Regions from separate parts of the Oerskovia sp. NPDC057915 genome, predicted to be linked through region 3. Evidence: riboswitches for the same ligand, from Rfam matches in the RefSeq annotation. Region 3 holds a riboswitch; each other region holds the start of a gene.
The links. Region 3 has a riboswitch for thiamine pyrophosphate ahead of thiC (phosphomethylpyrimidine synthase ThiC). Riboswitches for the same ligand answer to the same signal wherever they lie in the genome.

Region 1 (6,679 bases), on a different contig from region 3:
GGCGAACCGGTCACAGCGCCAGGTCCAGGTTGCCGGCACCCAGCAGGCCGGACCCCGTGAGCCCGGCGGCACCCGCCCCGGCCCGGCCCACCATCCCGTCGACCGGCGAGCTCGCGAGCGCCTGCTCGCGCCGCGGGATGCGGCCCGCGAGCGCCGCGAGCCGCCCGGCCTCGACCGCGAACCGCATGGCCGCGGCCATCCGCACCGGGTCGGCCGCGCGCGTGACCGCGGTCGCGAGCAGCACGCCGTCGCACCCGAGCTCCAGGGCGTGCGCGGCCTCCGACGCGGTCCCGATCCCCGCGTCCAGGATCACGGGCACGCGGGCCGCGGCCGCGATGGCCGCGATGTTGCGCGGGTTGAGGATGCCGAGCCCCGACCCGATGGGCGCGCCGAGCGGCATGACGGCCGCGCAGCCCACGTCCTCGAGGCGGCGCGCGAGGATCGGGTCGTCGTTGGTGTACGGCAGGACGGTGAAGCCGTCACGGACCAGCGTCTCGGCGGCCTGGACGAGCCCGATCGGGTCGGGCAGGAGCGTGACGTCGTCCGCGATCACCTCGAGCTTGACCCAGTCGGTGCCGCACGCCTCGCGGGCCAGGTGGGCCGTGAGGACGGCCTCCTTGGCCGAGAAGCAGCCCGCGGTGTTGGGCAGGGCGCGGATGCCGAGGCGGTCGAGCAGGCCCCAGATGCCGGTCTCGCTCTCGCCTCCTACGGATCCCGCGCCGCCCGACGGCCGTACCCGCGCGACGCGGCGCATCGCCACGGTCGTGAGCGCGGTCCCGGACGCCACGAGAGCGTCCTCGAGCGTGAGCAGGTTGGCCGCGCCGCCCGTGCCCATGACCAGGCGGGAGCCGAGGGGGACGCCCGCGACGACGAGGGGGTCGTCGGCCGCGCGGACCGTGTCCTGCCCGGCGTCAGCCACCCTGCACCGCCGTGACGACCTCGACGCGGTCGCCGTCGCGCAGGGTCGTGGACGCCCAGGTGCTGCGGGGGAGCACGGCGTCGTCGATCGCGACCGCGACGCCCCGGGGGACACCGGTGTCGGCGGCGAGACCGGGAAGCAGCGCGGCCACGAGGGCGGCGACGGTCGTGGGAGCGGCAAGGGGGTACGGCTCGCCGTTGACGAGCGCGGTGCTGGTCATGAGGTCCTCCGGGAGGTGGTGGGGTCGCCGAGGTCGAGGACTGTCGTGGGTCTCGACGGGACGGGGGCGGGCTCGGGGGAGAAGCGCATCGGGTCGATCGACGCGACCGCGGGGGGCAGCGGCTCCCCGGCCAGGAGCGCGTCGACCGCGGCCCCGGTGACCGCGGCGAGCAGCACGCCGTTGCGGTAGTGGCCCGTCGCGAGCACGAGGCCGGGCACGCTCGTGGGTCCCAGCAGCGGCAGGTTGTCCGGGGTGCCCGGGCGCACGCGCGGCGTGACCTCGACCAGGGCGAGCTCGTCGAGCCCGGGAAGGAGCGCACGGGCGTCCCGCAGGAGCGCGAAGACGCCGCCCGCGGTCGCGCGCCGGTCGTCGGGATGCTCCTCGCTCGTCGCACCGACGACGACCTCGCGGTGCCCGTCGGCGCCGGGCGTACGCGGTACGACGTACACCGGACGCCCTTGCACGATCCCGCGCACCACGTGGTCGAGCGTGAACCAGGGCGGGGCGTCGAGCCGCAGGGTCTGCCCTTTCACCGGACGGGTCGGGGCGCACACTTCGGGGACGCCCGCGAGCAGGCGCCCCGAGTCGGCCCCGGCCGCGAGGACCACGGTCCCCGCACGGTGCTCGGCTCCCGCGTCGTCGAGGACCCCGGTCACGGGTGCGCCGGGGCCGGGGGACCGCAGCAGCCGGGCGGCCCTGCGGTGCACGACGGCGGCGCGCGGGTCCCGCGCGAGGGCCGCGGTCAGGGCCCGGTGCACCGCACGGGGGTCGACCTGGTGGTCGCCCGGGGCCCAGAACGCTCCGGCCACGCGCTGCCCGACGAGCGGCTCGCGCTCCCGGGCGGCCGCGACCGTGATCTCGGTCGAGTCGAGCCCCCACGCCTCCTGCAGCGCGCGCACGCGCCGCCCGAGCGTCAGGTCGTCGCCGTCGTAGGCCAGCGTGAGCGTCCCGGTCGCCCGCAGCCCGACACCCAGCCCCGAGTCCGCCTTGAGCTCGGCCGCGAACGCGGGCCACCGCGCGGCGGAGTCGGCACCCAGGCGCAGCGCGGCCTGCTCCCCGAAGTCGGCCTCCGTCACGGGCGCGAGCATCCCGGCCGCGGCGTGCGTCGCGCCGTCCCCCGGGGCCGGGTCGAGGACGGTCACGCGCCGCCCCGCACGCGAGGCCCGCCAGGCCGCGGTGAGCCCCACGATGCCGCCGCCCACGACGAGGACGTCGGAGGCGCCGTCGGGCAGGTGGTCGTGGGGGAGGCCCGACGGCGCCGCGCGCCCGGCAGCCCCGTCGCGCCCTCGTGGGCGTGCGGGCAGGGCGGGTTGATCGGTGGACAGGGCTGCGCTCATGCGCTCGCTCCCTTCGCTGGCATGACCCAGATCAGGTTCGACGGTCGGCTCTCGCCCTCTCAGCCCCGTGCGGGGCTCCCGTGCTTCGCGGCCACCCTACAACGCGGCCGGGACCGGGCCGCGGCACGACCACGGGGTGCGCCACGGCCGCGCGCCGCGCGGGCCGTGCCTATCCTGGGCGCCGTGACCACCGCCCCGACCGGCGACGCCGCGCGCCGACCGCACCCCGAGCCCCGCCACCGCTCCGACGCCCGCGACGCCACCCGACAGGCGGCCCGTGACGCCACCCGGCCCGCGGCCCGCCAGGCCGCCGTCGAGAGGCTGCGCGCCGCCAGGCTGTACCTGTGCACCGACGCGCGCGAGGAGCGTGGCGACCTCGAGGACTTCCTGCACGCGGCGCTCGCGGGCGGGGTCGACGTGGTCCAGCTGCGCGACAAGACGCTCGACGTCGCGCGCGAGCTCCAGCTTCAGGACGTAGTCGCGCGCGTCGCGACCGAGCACGGGGCGCTGTGGGCCGTCAACGACCGGGCCGACGTCGCGCTGCTGACCGGGGCCCCGGTGGTGCACATGGGCCAGGGCGACCTGCCGGTGCCCGCGGTCCGATCGCTCCTCGGCGGGGGCCCGCTCCTGGGCCGCTCGACGCACTCGCTCACCCAGGCAGCGGCCGCCGAGGCAGACCCCGAGGTCGACTACTTCTGCGTCGGCCCCCTCTGGGCGACGCCCACGAAGCCGGGGCGCGACGCCGTCGGGCTCGACCTGCTGCGACAGGTCGCGGCGACGCGCCCGACGACGCCGTGGTTCGCGATCGGGGGCGTCGACGCCGACAGGCTCGACCAGGTGCTCGACGCCGGGGCCGAGCGCATCGTCGTGGTCCGCGCGATCACGGGCGCGGCCGACCCCGAGCGGGCCGCGCGCGAGCTGCGCGAGCGGCTGCCCGCCCCACCCGTGCAGTGATCCCCGTCGCACGTGCTGGACCGATGCCGGGGATCGGCCCCGGGCCAACTATCCTGGGGTGGTGACACCCACCCCCTCAGCCCCCCGGCCCGTATTGGTCGTCGACTTCGGCGCACAGTACGCCCAGCTGATCGCGCGTCGCGTGCGTGAGGCCAAGGTGTACTCGGAGATCGTCCCTCACACCTTCACCGTCGAGCAGATGCTCGCCAAGGACCCGGCAGCGATCATCCTGTCCGGCGGTCCGTCGTCCGTGTACGCGCAGGGTGCCCCCTTCGTGGACCCCGCGCTGTTCGACGCGGGCGTGCCCGTCCTGGGCATCTGCTACGGCTTCCAGGCCATGGCCAAGGCGCTCGGTGGGACGGTCGCGCAGACCGGGCTCAGCGAGTACGGCGGCACGGCCGTCGAGGTCTGCCAGGCAGGCGCGCTGCTCGCGGGCTCGCCCGACCAGCAGACCGCCTGGATGAGCCACGGCGACGCCGTGCACGCGGCGCCCGAGGGCTTCGAGGTCCTCGCGACCTCGGCCGGCTCCCCGGTCGCGGCCTTCGAGGACACGGGCCGCCGCCTCTACGGCGTGCAGTGGCACCCCGAGGTCAAGCACTCCCCGCTGGGCCAGAAGGCCCTCGAGAACTTCCTGTACCAGGGCGCCGGCCTCGCCGGTGACTGGACCCCGGGCAACGTCATCGCCGACCAGATCGCGCTCATCCGCGAGCAGGTCGGGGACGCCCGCGTCATCTGCGGCCTGTCCGGCGGCGTCGACTCCTCGGTCGCGGCGGCCCTCGTCCAGCAGGCCGTGGGCGACCAGCTGACGTGCGTGTTCGTCGACCACGGCCTGCTGCGTGCGGGCGAGGTCGAGCAGGTCGAGCGCGACTTCGTCGCCGCCACGGGCGTCAAGCTCGTCGTCATGGACGAGAAGCAGCGCTTCCTCGCCGCGCTCGCGGGCCACTCGGACCCCGAGACCAAGCGCAAGATCATCGGTCGCGAGTTCATCCGTGCGTTCGAGGAGGCGGCGCGCCAGATCGTCGAGGCCGAGGGCGAGCACGGGGGCGAGGTCAAGTTCCTCGTGCAGGGCACGCTGTACCCGGACGTCGTCGAGTCCGGCGGCGGCGAGGGCACCGCGAACATCAAGAGCCACCACAACGTGGGCGGCCTGCCCGACGACCTGCAGTTCTCGCTCGTCGAGCCGCTGCGCGCCCTGTTCAAGGACGAGGTCCGTGCCGTGGGCCGCGAGCTCGGCGTGCCCGAGGTCATCGTGGCCCGTCAGCCGTTCCCCGGTCCCGGGCTCGGCATCCGCATCGTCGGCGAGGTCACGGCCGAGCGCCTGGAGATCCTGCGCGCGGCCGACGCGATCGCGCGCGAGGAGCTCACGAAGGCCGGGCTGGACGACGAGATCTGGCAGTGCCCCGTGGTGCTCCTGGCCGACGTCCGCTCGGTCGGCGTCCAGGGCGACGGCCGCACCTACGGCCACCCGATCGTGCTGCGCCCCGTGTCCTCCGAGGACGCCATGACCGCGGACTGGACCCGTCTGCCGTACGACGTCCTCGCGATCATCTCGACGCGCATCACGAACGAGGTCAAGGACGTCAACCGCGTCGTGCTCGACGTGACGAGCAAGCCGCCGGGCACCATCGAGTGGGAGTGACGTCCCGCTGAGCCGTCGAGGGCCGGCCCCTGCAGAGCGATCTGCGAGGGCCGGCCCTTCGGCGTTCCGGGGACCGGGCTGCGCCGCGCGCACCGGGGTGCGGAGCGCGGGGTCCCTATCGGGGCACGCAGGCCCGACGGCGGCGCGCGCCTCCTGCGGACGGCGTCGGCTCGTCGTGCGGTACCTTGCCCGTCATGGACCCTCGCGCCGCCCGCCCACGCCTGCTCGGTGAGCGTTGATGCTCGGTCGCTCCGGACGGTCGCAAGTCCCTGCGCTCGACGAGGTCGTGGTGTCGAGCGTCGATGTCCTGGAGCTCGGTCGGCCCGTGACCAGGGTCGTCCGGTGGCCCGACGGCTGGGTGTACCTCGCTGCGGTCGAGCCTGACGGGTCCCAGCCGATGACCGTGGCCTTTCACGACCTGCTCCTGCTCGACCCCGGGCTCGCGAAGCTCTCGCTCCGTCGGGCCCAGGTCGCGATCCGTGCCGCGCGCGCCGGCACCGTGGGGCCGTGGGCCGTCCTCGGTCCGTACAACTCCCGGATCGTGGCGCAGATGCTCGACGACGGCACGCTCGACCGCAAACAGGACGGGATGCTGCGGGACCTCCCCGAGGACGGCGACCCCGGGTCGTGGCCCGACCCCGAGGTGTGGTCGCTCCGCGACGTCGTCGCCTGGAACGTGCAGCACCCCCGGACGTACCCGGTCCCTGAGGACACGTCGGGTGTGGCCCCCGGGACGCTCGTCAAGCTCGTGTTCCTCCCCGACGAGGGCATCGGAGAACGCATGTGGGTGCTCGTGACGGAAGTCGACGGCGACCGCCTGGTCGGCGTGCTCGACAACGACCCGGCCGCCATCGTGGGCCTGCTCGCCGGGGACCGCGTCGAGTTCGAGCGTCGGCACGTCCTGGACCTCGACACGCGACCCCGGGGGTGAGCGGTCAGCGTCGTGCGGTGCGCGCCACCCGCTCCGCTCGGTACGCCGCCGCCTTCTCGTAGGCCTTCTCGACGTCGGCGAGCACGCTCGGCCACCCGCTCGAAGGTCGGACCTCGCGGTTGTGCGCGACGATGCGGTCGAGCAGCCCGTCCTGCGTCACGAGCCGCACGATCTGGTCCGTCATCTCCGCGTCGTCGGCGGCGAGCAGCCCGTCGACCCCGTCCGTCAGCCGCTCGGCCACGCCCGACTCCGCGCGCGTCACCACGGCCAGGCCTGCGGCCTGCGCCTCGAGCGCCGCGATCCCGAACGACTCCTGGACGGCGGGGGCCACGAACACGTCGGCGCGCGAGTAGAGACGCTTGAGCTCGTGCGCGCCCAGGCGGCCCGGGAGGCTGACCGTCGAGGACAGCCCGTGCTCCTTGACGAAGCGCCGGGCCGCGTCGAGCTCGGGGCCCTCGCCCGCGATCGTCGCGAACAGCGCGTCGTGCGGGAGGCGCTCGGCGGCCTGCCGGATCGACTCGAGCAGCGGCAGGACCCGCTTGCGGGGCGCGAACCGGGTCGCGGCGACGACGTGCACGGCCTTGCCCTCGCCGCGCGCGTCCCGCTCGACGCGCGGCACGGCCCACTCGTCGAGGTCCAGACCGTTGTGCAGGATCTCGACGGGGACGTCGGGCCCCGC
Region 2 (6,679 bases), on a different contig from region 3:
CCGGCGAGCAGCGACCCCGCCGTGCTGGACCTGCGCGACGTCGCGTTCGTCCGCGACGGCCGAACGATCCTCGAGCACGTTGACCTCACGGTCCGTGCGGGTGAGCACTGGGCGCTGATCGGCCCCAACGGCGCGGGCAAGAGCACGATCCTCAGCCTGTGCGGCGCGCGCAACCACCCCACGCGCGGCTCGGTCGACGTGCTCGGCCACACGCTCGGGCGCGTCGACGTCCAGGCCCTCCACCGCCGCGTCGGGCACGTGAACCCGCGTCACCTGCTGCGCACCGCCCTGACGATCCAGGAGGTCGTCCTGACGGGGCTCACCGGCACGATCGAACTGCGTCCACGGTGGGCGCCGACCTCCGACGAGGTCGACCGTGCTCGCGCGCTGATCACCCACCTCGGCCTGGGCGGCAAGGAGCGCGAGCCGTGGACCACGCTGTCCCAGGGTGAGCGTGGGCGCACCATCATCGCCCGGGCGCTCGTCGCCGAACCCGAGCTGCTGCTCCTCGACGAGCCGAGCACGGGCCTCGACGTCGCCGCGCGCGAGCAGCTCCTCTCGACGCTCGACGCCGTGCGGGTCGTTCACCCCGAGGTCGCCTCGGTGCTCGTGACCCATCACCTCGAAGAGCTGCCCACGTCCACGACCCACGCGCTGCTGCTCGCGCCGGGTCGCGTGTCGGCGGCCGGACCGGCCGACGAGGTGCTGACGACGGAGGCCGTCTCGCGCTGCTTCGACCACCCCATCCACGTCGGACGCCACCGCGGACGTTGGCGGGCCTCGGCGGGTCCTGCGACGACCTGAAGCCCGGCTCGCCGAGTGTGCAGTTCGGGCTGCTGGTGGGCGCCCTGGACCGCCCGAACTGCACACTCGGCGAGGCCCCGACCACCGACCCGGGTCCCGCCACCTAGGCTGACCCCATGCGCGTGATCCAGGCACTCCAGGCAGGCGGCCCCGACGTCCTCGAGCTCGTCGAGCTCCCGACCCCCGTCCCCGGACCCGGCGAGCTCCTCGTCGACGTCGCGGCGGCCGGGGTCAACTTCATCGACACCTACCGGCGGGCCGGGGTGTACCCGATGGCGTATCCCCACGTGGTCGGGACCGAGGGCGCCGGCGTCGTCACCGCGGTCGGCCCGGGGGTCGCTGACTTCGAGCCCGGCGACCACGTCGCGTGGACCAACGCGTTCGGCTCGTACGCCGAGCAGGTCGTCGTCCCCGCCGACGTCGCGATCCCGGTCCCGGCGTCGGTCGACCTGCGCGTCGCGGCGGCCGTCGGCCTGCAGGGGCTCACCGCCCACTACCTCGTGACCTCGACGTACCCGGTCCAGCCCGGCGACGACGTCCTGCTGCACGCGGGCGCCGGCGGCGTCGGGCTGCTCGCGACCCAGCTCGCGGTGCGCCGCGGCGCGCGCGTCATCACGACCGTCTCGACCGAGGCCAAGGCCGAGCTGTCGCGCGCGGCCGGAGCCTCCGACGTCGTGAACTACGCCGAGCTCGACGACCTCACGTCCGAGCTGCCCGCGATCGTGCGCGACCTCACGGGCGGGCGCGGCGTCGCCGTCGTCTACGACTCGGTCGGCAAGGACACGTTCGAGGCGTCCCTCGCGTCGTTGCGCCGCCGCGGCATGCTCGTGCTGTTCGGCGGGTCCTCGGGCCAGGTGCCGCCGTTCGACCTGCAACGCCTCAACAAGGGCGGCTCGCTGTTCACGACGCGCCCCAAGCTCGACGACTACACCGCGACGCGCGCCGAGCTCCTCGACCGGGCGAGCGAGGTGTTCGCGCTCGTCGCGTCGGGAGACCTCGACGTGCGCGTGGGCGCGACGTTCCCGCTCGCGCGCGCCGCCGACGCGCACCGCGCCCTGGAGGGGCGCGCGACGACCGGCAAGGTCCTGCTCGTGCCGGACCTCGAGCCCGGCAGCGACGGAGTCACCGGCACCGGCGCCGCCTCCGGCCCGACGACGGACCCCGCCCCGTGAGCTGGGACTGGGTCCCGCCACGGCCCGGCGAGGACGAGCCCACCCGCCGCTCCGACCGCCGCCTGCGCCTGGCGGTGACGGTCCTCGTGGTCGTCTTCACGGGCGTGCTCGCGGTGTACTACCTGACCGTCGGGCTCGACCAGATGCGCACGCAGTGCCTGGCCGACCGCCCGGAGGGCGTCTCGACCAGCGAGGTCACCACGACGTGGCGCTGGTGGCCACCCGGGTACGACTGCGGGTACCCGGACGGCGGCGCGCAGAGCGTCTAGCGACTCCCGCGGCGAGAGGTCAGCCGTCGCCCCGGGTCGAGCCAGGTCCGGGGCGACTGCTCGCTCCTCGGCGGGAGATCAGCGCGCAGCGAGAGGCGGCGCGGGCCAGGTCGGTCGCGTCAGCCCCTGCTCGAAGAACAGGTACTCGTGCATCGAGGACAGCTCGAACGCGCGCAGCATGCGCTCGCGCTCGGCGGGCGAGGCCCAGCGCGCGGCCTCGTCGGCGAACGAGCACGCGGTGCGCGTGGCCTCGGCGAAGGCCGGGTCGCCGTAGAGCGAGATCCACCGCGCGTAGGGGTGCCCGTCGAGGTCCCCCGCCCGGCGCACCAGGACGTCGCCGACGTGCGAGTACAGCCAGTAGCACGGCAGCAGGGCCGCGACCGTCTCCGCGTAGGACCCGTTCGAGGCCGCGTGCAGGTGGTTGGTGTAGGCGGCCGTCACGGGCGACGGGTCGACGCTCTCGACCGCCCCGCGGTCCATCCCGGCGTGCTCGCCCAACCAGTCGCGGTGCAGCGCCTGCTCGACCTCGAGCGACTCGACCGCGGCGCCGGCGAAGAACTGCCGCGCCTCGGGCGTCGGCGCGAGCTGGCTCGCCCGCGACAGCACACGCGAGTACTCGGCGAGGTACGCGGCGTCCTGCGCGAGGTAGAACCCGAAGTCCCCGGCCGCGAGGCTCCCGTCCGCGAGCGCCCGCACGAACCCCATGCTCTCGACGGCCTCGCGCCAGCCCGCGACGCGCTCCCACGCCTCCTCGGAGAACGTCCGCTGCCCCAGCGCGGGCAGGTGCGCCAGGTGGTCGACGGGTCCGCGGCCCGTGCCCACCGCGAGCGCTCCCCCGGCCCGGAGCGCCCCGGTCAGCCAGGTCTTGGCGTCGCGCGTCGCGCTCTCCCAGCCGTCCCGCCGGGGTCGCAGCGCGGCGACCGCCGCCGACAGCGAGCACCCGGTCCCGTGGGTGTGCACGGTGTCGACGCGGGGCGCGGAGAAGGTCGTGACGTCGTCGGGCCCGCGAGCGCCCACCAGCGCGTCGGGTGACTCCTCCCCTGTGAGGTGACCACCCTTCAGGAGCACGACGGCGCCGCTCGCCGCGTGCAGGCGCCTCGCCTGGGCGAGGGCGTCGGGCCAGGTGGTCGCGGCGGGCTCGCCGACGAGGACGGCGAGCTCGGGGAGGTTGGGGGTCACGAGGTCGGCGAGCGCGACCAGCTCACGCACGGCCTGCTCGGCCCCCTCGTCGAGCAGGCGGTGGCCGCTCGTGGCGACCATGACGGGGTCCAGCACGACGAACGGCGGCCGCACGCGCCCCAGCCACGCGGCGATCGCCCGTGCGTTGGGCTCGTCGGCGACCATGCCGATCTTCACGGCGTCGATCACCACGTCGTCGGAGACCGCGTCGAGCTGCTCGGCGAGGAAGTCCGCGCCGGGGACGTGGACCGTGCGGACGCCGTGCGTGTTCTGCGCGACGAGAGCGGTCGTGACCGCCATGCCGTAGGCGCCGTGGGCCGCGAACGCCTTGAGGTCCGCCTGGATCCCGGCGCCCCCGGTCGGGTCCGTGCCGGCGATCGACAGGACGCGAGGGCGGGAGGGCTCGGCCCCCCGCGACGCGCCGTGCTCGTCCGCGGCCTGGGCGTCCGCCGCCGGCGTGCGGGCGGGTACGGGCAGGACAGGTGTGGTGGCAGCAAGCGACATTGCCGACATCCCTTCGCTAGTGCTAGCTAGATCAGGTTCGACGGGTGTGATCTCAGCCCGGCTCGTGGGAGCGGGCACCCCGTGTCTTCGCAGGGAACTCTAGCGGGCGGACGGCACACCCGGGGGCTGCCGCTTGCCAGGTGGCACCAGCACCGTCGACCCGCCCGGCGACCCGCCCTGCGACGCGGTCAGGGGGACGCCGGGGTCCCGGTCGGCACGACACTGATCCGCGACGTCGACACGTGCTTCGCCAGACACGACACGACGCGCTCCAGGTCGGCGCGGGTGGCGTCGGGGACCAGCCCGAACGACGTCCCGACCGGGGGCATGATCGCCGGGGTCAGGGCGAAGGCGACGGCAGGATCCGCCGCGCACTCCGCGTCACCCTCGGACGGGCCCTCGACATGGACGGACCACGGCCCCTCGGCGGGCACGGCGACCGGTCCGGCCGCGCCGAGCGCGGCACCGAGCGCGAGCGAGCCGCACGACACGACCAGGACTCCGAGGAGCAGTGCGGAACGGCGGGGCATGGCGCTCACCTCGGTGGTCGTCGTCGACTGCGGGGCAGGTGGGGCAGGCGGGGCAGCGTGGAGCCACCACCGTACCGGACCGGCGCGCGGGCTAGCCCGCGAACCGGTCCGTCGCCGCGACCAGCGCCTCCGGGAACCCTGGTCCCCCGTGCCCTGCGCCCTCGAGCACCACGAGCTCGCTCCCCGGCCACGCCTGGTGCAGGCGCCATGCGACGTCGAGCGGTCCCGACACGTCCTGGCGCCCGTGCACCAGGACGGCCGGGACCCCGCCGAGCGCGCGCACCCCGGCCAGCAGTGCGCCGTCGGGCAGGAACGCCGCATGGGACCAGTAGTGCGTCACGAGGCGCGCGAACAGCAGCCGGAAGGTCGGGTCGTCGTAGCGGTCCCACCGCTCGAAGCCGTGCACCAGCGAGACGTGCACGTCCTCCCAGCGGCACCAGGCCGCCGCCGCGCGCTCACGCACCGCTCGGTCCGAAGAGGCGAGCAGGCGGGCGTAGGCCGCCGCGAGGTTGCCGGCGCGCTCCGCCACGGGCACCTCGGCGACGAACCGGTCCCATTCCTCGGGGAAGAGCCGCCCCATCTCGCGCGTGATCCACTCGACCTCGCGGGCAGTCGTGCTCGTGACCGCGCCCAGGACCACCTCCGTCACGTGCTCCGGGTGCGCCACGGCGTACGCAAGCCCGAGCGTCGCGCCCCACGAGGTCCCGAGGACCAGCCACGCGTCGATGCCCAGGTGCTTGCGCAGGAGCTCGACGTCCGCGAGCAGGTGGGCCGTGGTGTTGGCCTGCAGGTCGGCGTCGTCGTCGCTCGCGAGCGGCCGGCTCCGACCGCATCCGCGCTGGTCGAGCAGCACGACCCGGTACCTCTCGGGGTCGAACGGCCGAGCCGAACCCGGGGTGCACCCCGCTCCCGGACCGCCGTGCAGCACGACCGCGGGCTTGCCGTCCGGGTTGCCCCGCACCTCCCACCAGATCTCGTGGCCGTCGCCGACGTCGAGGAGTCCCTGGGCGTGGGGTGGGGTCGCGGCGTACATGTCCGGCAGCGTACCGAGCGCGACCGACGCCCTCCGGTTGAGCCGAGCCGCGCCACGGCGGATGCTGGGGGCGACCGTCCGGTCCAGCCACGAGGAGGTCGGCCATGCGCCCGACGCACGACGTCTCACCCCACGACTCCGCACGTACGGCGCTCACGTCCGCACGAGCCCGACGCGTCGTCCTCGCCGCGGCACTGGTCGTCGGGGCGCTCGCGCTCGCGGCCTGCGCCCCGGGTCCCAACCCCGACGTGGGCACGCCCACCGCGGACGGCAGCCCGGCCGGGTTCTGGCTCGGCCTGTGGCAGGGCATCATCGTGCCCGTGACGTTCGTGGTCTCGTTGTTCACCGACACGGTGAACATCTACGAGGTCCACAACAACGGGAACTGGTACGACTTCGGCTTCGTGCTCGGTCTGGGGCTGTTCGTGGGCGGCCCGTTCGGCGCCTCGCGCGGGCGCCGAAACCACTGACGGGCAGCGCCACCGACGATGAGTTCCGGCCCGGTCCCGAGTCTGCCCTCGTGACCGCAGGTGAGCGCCGTCCGGCGCGGCCCTGCACGAGCCCGCACGGAGGACACCATGACGACCCCGCCCGAGGACCCGACCGCAGCCCCGTCAGGCCGCCCGCCCGTCGTCGACCTGGCCACCTGGGAAGCCACCCGGGACGCGCTCCTGGTCCGGGAGAAGGCGCACACCCACGAGGGTGATGCCATCGCCGCGGCCCGGCGGCGGCTGCCCATGGCGAGGGTCGACGGCACCGTGGAGGTCGTCGGTCCCGACGGCCCCGTCCCGTTCCTGGACCTCTTCCAGGGTCGCGACGAGCTCGTGGTCTACCAGCACATGTGGCACGACGGCGCGCCGCACCAGGGCCAGTGCGAGGGCTGCACCTGGACGGCGTGGCACCTGAAGGACGCCGTGTACCTCAACGCGCGCGGCGTCTCGTTCGCTCTCGTGACGACCGGGGCGTGGGACGAGGTCGCCCCGTACGTCGAGTTCATGGGCTACACCCAGCCCTGGTACTCGGTGCGCGACCTGGAGGCGCCCGTCGGCGGCGAGATGGGCTACCTCTCGTTCTTCCTGCGCGACGGCGACGACGTGTTCCTCACCTACCGCACGACGGGCCGTGGCACCGAGCCGACCAACCCCGCGTTCGCCCTGCTGGACATGACGCCGTACGGCCGCGGCGAGG
Region 3 (6,679 bases):
ATGGGCGTCGGGGCCGCGGTGCTGGGTCTGGTCGTGTGGGTCGCGGTCGCGCTCGGATCGGGCGCGGTGACGTTCCGTCGCCGCGACCTCGTCTGACGCGGCGCCGTCGGGCGCCACGGCCACGTACCGTGGTGCCCGACGGCGCCGCTCACCCGGGTGCGCAGGTCGCCATCCCCCTGGACCCGGTTGGGTTCCCGCACCTCTGACGCCACACCACCCGTCGGCCGACCGCCGGCCGCCGACCGCCGACCGCCGACCGCCGACCGCCGCCCGACGATCCCGAGAGGAGCCCTCGTGCTCGACGCCCTGCACCGCCGGCTCGACGCCGTCGGCATCCGTACCCCGACGGGCCGGGACGCCCTGCTGGGCGGGGTCGTCGCGGCGCTCACGGTCAGCTTCCTGCTGGTCATCGAGCGCGTGGCCCTGACGGACCTCGGCATCCTGGTCGAAGGGGCGCCCGACTCCCTGCGGTTCTCGACGGCTGGCCGGGTCGCCGCGATCACGATCGTCGTCGCGCAGGCCATGGCGCTCACGCTGCGCCGTCGTGCGCCGCTGCTCGCGCTCGCGCTGGTCGTCGTGGGCCAGGTCGCGCTCGTGCCGGTCCTTCCCGCCCTCGTCTCGTTCCAGGCGCCCGCGACACTCGTCGCGGCGTACTCGGTCGGGGCGTACGCGCCGCGCCGCACGGCCCTGTGGGCGGCCGGGGCGTCCGCGGGCGTGCAGGTCCTGCTGGGCTTCGTGCTCGGCGGTCCGGTACCGATCACGTCGGCGGGCGGCACGCCCGTCGCGGTGCAGGTCTGGGGAGGCCTCGCCTCGGCCCTCCTGACGTACGTGGCCTCGGCGCTCGTCGGCGCGTACGTCGGCACGCGCCGCGAGCTCTTCGCCCAGCTCCAGGGGCGCGTCGCCCAGGCCGAGCGTGAGCGTGACATGCTCGCGGCGCAGGCCGTCCTGGAGGAGCGGGGCCGCATGGCACGCGAGCTGCACGACGTCGCCGCGCACCACCTGTCGGGGATAGTCGTCCAGGCGGCCGCGGCCGAGCGCCTCGTCGACCGCGACCCCGAGCGCGCCAAGGAGTCGATGCGCTGGATCCGCACCCAGGGACGCGAGACCCTCGACAACCTGCGGCTCGTCGTCGGCATCCTGCGCAGCTCGTCGCAGACCGGTCCCGGCGAGCCGGGCGAGGAGGCACCGGCAGCACCGCAGCCCACGCTCGACGACGCGGTCGAGCTGTTCGACCTCGCGCGCAGCGCAGGCGCCGAGGTGCGCGACGTGCGGCTCGGCGAGCCGTTCGACCTGTCCCCCGCGGCCCAGCTCACGGTCTACCGCGTGCTCCAGGAGGCGCTGACCAACGCCCGCCGGCACGCGCCCGGGCGCGCGATCGAGGTCGTGACGGACTACCAGCAGGCCGCGCTCGCAGTCACCGTGACCAACCGGTTGCCCGTCGGGGCGATCGGGTCGGGCGGCCGGGCCGGGCCGTCCGGTGCGGCACCCGGCACGCCGGACGCCCCGACCGGGCCTGGCCACGGCCTCATCGGCATGACCGAGAGGGCGACCCTCGTCGGCGGGACGCTCGACGTCGGCCCGGTGCCCGGCGACGGCTGGCGGGTCCGGCTCACCGTCCCCAGGCCGGCCGACGCCGTGCCTCCCACCATCCCCGAGCGCTCGGCGACGTCTGCGGACGAGCCGCGCTCCGCCGTCGGGCAGGAGGCCCCATGACCCGAGTGGTGCTGGTTGACGACCAGGCCGTCGTCCGCGCAGGCTTCACCGTGATCCTCGAGAGCGAGGGCTTCGAGGTCGTGGGCGAGGCGTCGAACGGGGCCGACGCCGTGCGCGTCGCGCGCCGGGAGCGGCCCGACGTCGTGTGCATGGACGTCCGCATGCCCGGCGGGGACGGCATCACGGCGACGCGCGCGCTCGCGGGGCCCGGCGTCGTCGACCCGGTCCCGGTGCTCGTGGTGAGCACGTTCGACCTGGACGACTACGTGTTCGGCGCGCTGGAGGCCGGGGCGAGCGGGTTCCTGCTCAAGGACGCCGAGCCCGACGTGCTGGTCGACGCGGTGCGGCGCGTGGCGTCGGGCGAGGGACTGGTCGACCAGACGCTCACGCGGCGCGTGATCGACGAGTTCGCCCGACGGCGGTCCCCCGCCGCCCCCGACGACGTCGCCTCGGGCCTGCTCACCTCGCGCGAGCACGACATCCTGGCGCTGCTGTGCCGAGGGCAGTCGAACGCCGAGATCGCCGCGACGCTGTTCCTCGAGGCCAGCACCGTGAAGTCGCACCTGAGCCGGATCATGACCAAGACGGGCGTGCGCGACCGCGTCCAGCTCGTGGTGTGGGCGTACGAACGGGGATTGGCCGCCCCGTCGCCACGGTGATCCGGCCGAGGTAGAACCGTGTGCGCGAGGTAGACCTCTAGGGGGTCTACCTCGCGCACACGGGTCTACCTCGGCGTCACGGGGAGATACACCCGGCCGCCCGCGTCGGCGAACTCGCTCGACTTCTCCGCCATGCCGGCCTCGATCGCCTCGACCGACGTCAGCCCGTTCTTCTCGGCGTACTCCCGCACGTCCGCCGAGATCCGCATCGAGCAGAACTTGGGCCCGCACATCGAGCAGAAGTGCGCGGTCTTGGCGGGCTCGGCCGGCAGGGTCTCGTCGTGGAAGGCGCGCGCGGTGTCGGGGTCGAGCGACAGCGCGAACTGGTCGTGCCAGCGGAACTCGAACCGGGCACGCGACAGCGCGTCGTCCCGCAGCTGCGCGCGCGGGTGCCCCTTGGCGAGGTCGGCCGAGTGCGCCGCGATCCGGTACGTGATGACGCCCGTCTTGACGTCGTCGCGGTCGGGCAGCCCCAGGTGCTCCTTGGGCGTGACGTAGCAGAGCATCGCGGTCCCGGCCTGCGCGATGATCGCGGCCCCGATCGCGGACGTGATGTGGTCGTACGCGGGCGCGACGTCCGTCGCGAGCGGGCCGAGCGTGTAGAACGGCGCCTCCTCGCACAGCTCCTCCTCGAGGCGCACGTTCTCGACGATCTTGTGCATGGGGACATGGCCAGGGCCCTCGATCATGACCTGCACGCCGTAGGACTTCGCGACCTTGGTCAGCTCCCCCAGCGTGCGCAGCTCGGCGAACTGGGCCGCGTCGTTGGCGTCCGCGATCGACCCCGGACGCAGACCGTCGCCGAGGGAGAACGTCACGTCGTAGTCGCGCAGGATCTCGCACAGCTCCGCGAAGTGCGTGTAGAGGAACGACTCCCGGTGGTGCGCGAGGCACCACGCCGCCATGATCGAGCCGCCGCGCGACACGATGCCCGTGACGCGGCGCGCGGTCAGCGGGACATAGCGCAGCAGGACGCCCGCGTGCACGGTCATGTAGTCGACGCCCTGCTCGGCCTGCTCGATCACGGTGTCGCGGTAGATCTCCCACGTGAGCCTCGCGGGGTCCCCCTTGACCTTCTCGAGCGCCTGGTAGAGCGGCACCGTCCCCACGGGGATCGGGGAGTTGCGCAGCACCCACTCGCGGGTCTCGTGGATGTCCTTGCCCGTCGAGAGGTCCATGAGGGTGTCCGCACCCCAGCGCGCGGCCCACACCATCTTCTCGACCTCCTCCTCGATCGAGGACGTCACGGCCGAGTTGCCGATGTTCGCGTTGATCTTCACGCCGAACGCCTTGCCGATGATCATGGGCTCGATCTCGGGGTGCCTGCGGTTGGCCGGGATCACCGCCCGGCCGCGGGCCACCTCGTCGCGCACGAGCTCGACGTCGACGCCCTCGCGCGCCGCGACGAACCGCATCTCGTCGGTGACGATCCCCGCGCGCGCCCACGCGAGCTGCGTCCGGGCGCCGCCCGCGCCGTGCTCGGTCGGTACGGCGTCGGGCCGCAGCCACGACGCCCGCAGAGCGGGCAGGCCGCCCGCGAGGTCGAACGCCGACGGGTCGTCGACCTCGGTGTACGGGCCCGAGGTGTCGTACAGGTCCAGGTGCTCGCCGTTGCTCAGGTGCACGCGGCGCTCCGGGACGCGCAGGTGCTCCGCTCCCGGGACGGGGTGGTGGACCTTGGCGGACCCGGCGATGGGTCCGGTCGTGATGGTGTGCGGCCTCGTGGCTGCCGTGGTGGCGCGCACAGCGCTGGTGGGCCCGGTGGTTGCGGGCACAGCGGTCTCAGAGCTCATTGCTCTCTCCCTACGTCGGCATGATCCGAACAGGTTCGAACGGTCGGCGGCGCTGAGCCGCCCTCTCAGCTCGCTGCTGCGAGCTCCCGTGGGGTGTGAAGTTGTGTGGTGCGGGGTGGTGCGGGGTGGTGCGCGGCCACCGTAGCGCACGTCGCCGGGCGTCGGCGCGATCGTCCCGCGACCACCCGTCTCCCCGTGAGCGCGGACCCGGTCACCCGTCTGCGGGCGCCCCCTCCGCGATGTCGTCCGACGTGTCGGGCTGGTAGACGCACACCCACAGCGCCCCGGCGCGGACGCTGACCTCGAGCTTCTTCGCTGGCTCGATCACGTCGCCGTCGAGCTGGCGCGGCTGCGGCCGGTCGGAGATCACGGAGATCCGCGACCCGCGCAGCACCTCCATGTTGGGGACGCGGCGGCGTCCGCGCAGCACGCCGACGAGGAGCTGGACCCAGTGGCCGAGGTTGCGGGGCGCGATGATCGCGACGTCCATCTGGCCGTTGTCGGGCTCGGCGTCGGGCAGCAGGTTGACGCCCGCCTGGAGCTTGCCGACGTTCCCGACGACCACGGTCCGTGCCCGACGGCGCAGCACGGGCCGGTCGTCGACGCGCACCTCGACCTTCATCTCGTCGTCGGCGAGGTGCTTGAATGCCGAGACGACGTACGCGAGAGCCCCGGCCTTGGCCTTGAGCGCGGTCGGTGCGTCCTCCATCATCGCGGCGTCGAGCCCCATGCCGGCCATGACGGCGAAGGCCTGCCCGTCGACCTCGCCGATGTCGACGGCCCGCCGGCCGCGGTCGAGCGCGAGGCGGATGCCGTCCTCGGGCCGGGGCGGGATGCCGAGGTTGCCCGCGAGGAGGTTGCCCGTGCCGCCGGGGAGGACGGCGAGCGCCGCGTCGGTCCCGGCGAGCCCTTCGATGCAGGCGCGCACGGTGCCGTCGCCGCCGCTCACGAACACGACCTCGGCACCGTCCGCGACGGCCTGCCGGGCCTGGCCCGTGCCGGGGTCCTCGGCGGTGGTCTCGAGCCATGCCGGGGCGGGCCAGCCCGCGTCGGCGAGCTGGGTCTCGATGGTGCGGCGGAGCTCGTCGAGCCCTTCGACACGGTTCGGGTTGACGATCACGGCCGAGCGGAGCGGTGCGTGGTCGAGGCGTTGCTGGGCTGCGGTCTCGGGCGCTTGTTCCTGGGACGGGTTCACACCTGAGTATGTCGTGCGCAGCACGTGCTCGCCCGGCAACGGGACGACTCGGGCACTCCGGGCGCGCTCAGTACCCGAAGACCTGCACCCAGGTGTTGCCCGCGCGCCCCAGCCCCATGGTCGTGAAGTCGCAGCCGAGGATGTTCGCGCGGTGCCCCTCGGACGCCATCCAGGCGTCGACCACGGCCTGGGCGGTCTTCTGCCCGGCGGCGATGTTCTCACCACCCGGTCGTGCGTAGCCCTGGGCGGTGATGCGGTCGCCGAACGTCCGACCGTCGAGGCTCGTGTGGCTGAAGTACCCCTGCGCGACCATGTCCTGCGCGTGCAGGGTCGCGGCGCGCCCGAGCTGGTCGTCGGCGCGCAGCGCGGGGCAGCCTGCGGCGGCGCGGTGCGTGTTGACGAGGGCGAGGGCGGCGGCCGTGTCACCCGCGGCGTCCCCCGTGCCCGACGACGTCGCTCCCCCCGCGCTCCCGGCTCCACCGGTCGTCGTGGTCGGGTCGGCGAGCAGCGCGGCCCGGGTCGCGGGGCCGGCGACGCCGTCGGGCTCGAGGCCGTTCGCGTCCTGGAACGTCCGCAGCGCGCTGTCGGTCCCGGCACCGAAGACGCCGTCGGCCGAGACGGTGGCCCCGTGCGCCTGGAGGCGCTCCTGGATCTCCTGGACCTCGGGCCCGGTCGCCCCCTGGCGGGGCGGTGCAGCGGGGGCTTCTGGAGCGGGCGGGGGCGACGGGACCGGGGCCTCGTCGGTGGGTTGCTCGGGTGACGGCGGGGCGTCGGTCGGCTGGTCGGCGGTGGTGCCCTCGGGCTGCTGCGCGGCACCCCCGCTGGTTCCGCCGCTCCCCGCCTCAGCGAGCAGCGGCTCGCGTCCGTCGGCGCTGCGGCCGGCACGGTCGTCCCCCCGGCCGAGCGCGGCGTCCCACCGGGCGCCGAGCGGTTCCAGACCGCGCCCCTCGCCGTTGAGCTCCTGGGTGGCCGGGACCACGAGCAGGCCGCCGACGAGCCCGAGGGTCACGACCGCGACCTGCGGCAGGGCACGAGGTCCGCGCGCTCTGCCGCTGACGCCGGTGACGCCGGTCGAGCGGGCGTGCCGGACGGCCTCCGCGCGGCGCCGACGACGCTGGGCCCGGGACGGCGAGGCGGCGGCCTGCTCGGCGAGCCGGCGCGCGGCACGGGTCTGCGGAAGGTGGTCGGGCATCGGGGACTCCGGCGGCACGAGCGACCTTCCGTCGGTGGGATGTGGGTTGATTGCCCAGTATGCCCCGACGGTGCGGGTGAAAACCAGACGCTCGGTAGGACCAGTTGAGCCCCGGCCTCCGCCGGGA

Region 1: it holds a riboswitch for thiamine pyrophosphate, as region 3 does, so the genes downstream of both, thiO (glycine oxidase ThiO) here and thiC (phosphomethylpyrimidine synthase ThiC) in region 3, are expected to answer to the same signal.
Region 2: it holds a riboswitch for thiamine pyrophosphate, as region 3 does, so the genes downstream of both, thiD (bifunctional hydroxymethylpyrimidine kinase/phosphomethylpyrimidine kinase) here and thiC (phosphomethylpyrimidine synthase ThiC) in region 3, are expected to answer to the same signal.

What each region holds. Positions count from the first base shown of each region.
Region 1 is NZ_JBHVOS010000042.1:1,495-8,173, reverse strand. It holds gene ACFVQ3_RS18665 (thiazole synthase) at 11-835, opposite strand; gene thiS (sulfur carrier protein ThiS) at 912-1,139, opposite strand; gene thiO (glycine oxidase ThiO) at 1,136-2,476, opposite strand; TPP riboswitch at 2,483-2,560, opposite strand; gene thiE (thiamine phosphate synthase) at 2,798-3,430, shown strand; gene guaA (glutamine-hydrolyzing GMP synthase) at 3,492-5,069, shown strand; gene ACFVQ3_RS18640 (DUF2314 domain-containing protein) at 5,359-6,000, shown strand; gene ACFVQ3_RS18635 (glycosyltransferase family 4 protein) at 6,005-6,679, opposite strand, start outside.
Region 2 is NZ_JBHVOS010000008.1:139,773-146,451, reverse strand. It holds gene ACFVQ3_RS07655 (ABC transporter ATP-binding protein) at 1-804, shown strand, start outside; gene ACFVQ3_RS07650 (quinone oxidoreductase family protein) at 921-1,976, shown strand; gene ACFVQ3_RS07645 (hypothetical protein) at 1,973-2,245, shown strand; gene thiD (bifunctional hydroxymethylpyrimidine kinase/phosphomethylpyrimidine kinase) at 2,324-3,928, opposite strand; TPP riboswitch at 3,920-4,020, opposite strand; gene ACFVQ3_RS07635 (hypothetical protein) at 4,117-4,458, opposite strand; gene pip (prolyl aminopeptidase) at 4,550-5,491, opposite strand; gene ACFVQ3_RS07625 (hypothetical protein) at 5,596-5,961, shown strand; gene ACFVQ3_RS07620 (DUF899 family protein) at 6,070-6,679, shown strand, end outside.
Region 3 is NZ_JBHVOS010000005.1:137,023-143,701, forward strand. It holds gene ACFVQ3_RS05215 (hypothetical protein) at 1-96, shown strand, start outside; gene ACFVQ3_RS05220 (sensor histidine kinase) at 295-1,713, shown strand; gene ACFVQ3_RS05225 (response regulator) at 1,710-2,372, shown strand; gene thiC (phosphomethylpyrimidine synthase ThiC) at 2,438-4,165, opposite strand; TPP riboswitch at 4,156-4,265, opposite strand; gene ACFVQ3_RS05235 (diacylglycerol/lipid kinase family protein) at 4,377-5,360, opposite strand; gene ACFVQ3_RS05240 (CAP domain-containing protein) at 5,428-6,552, opposite strand.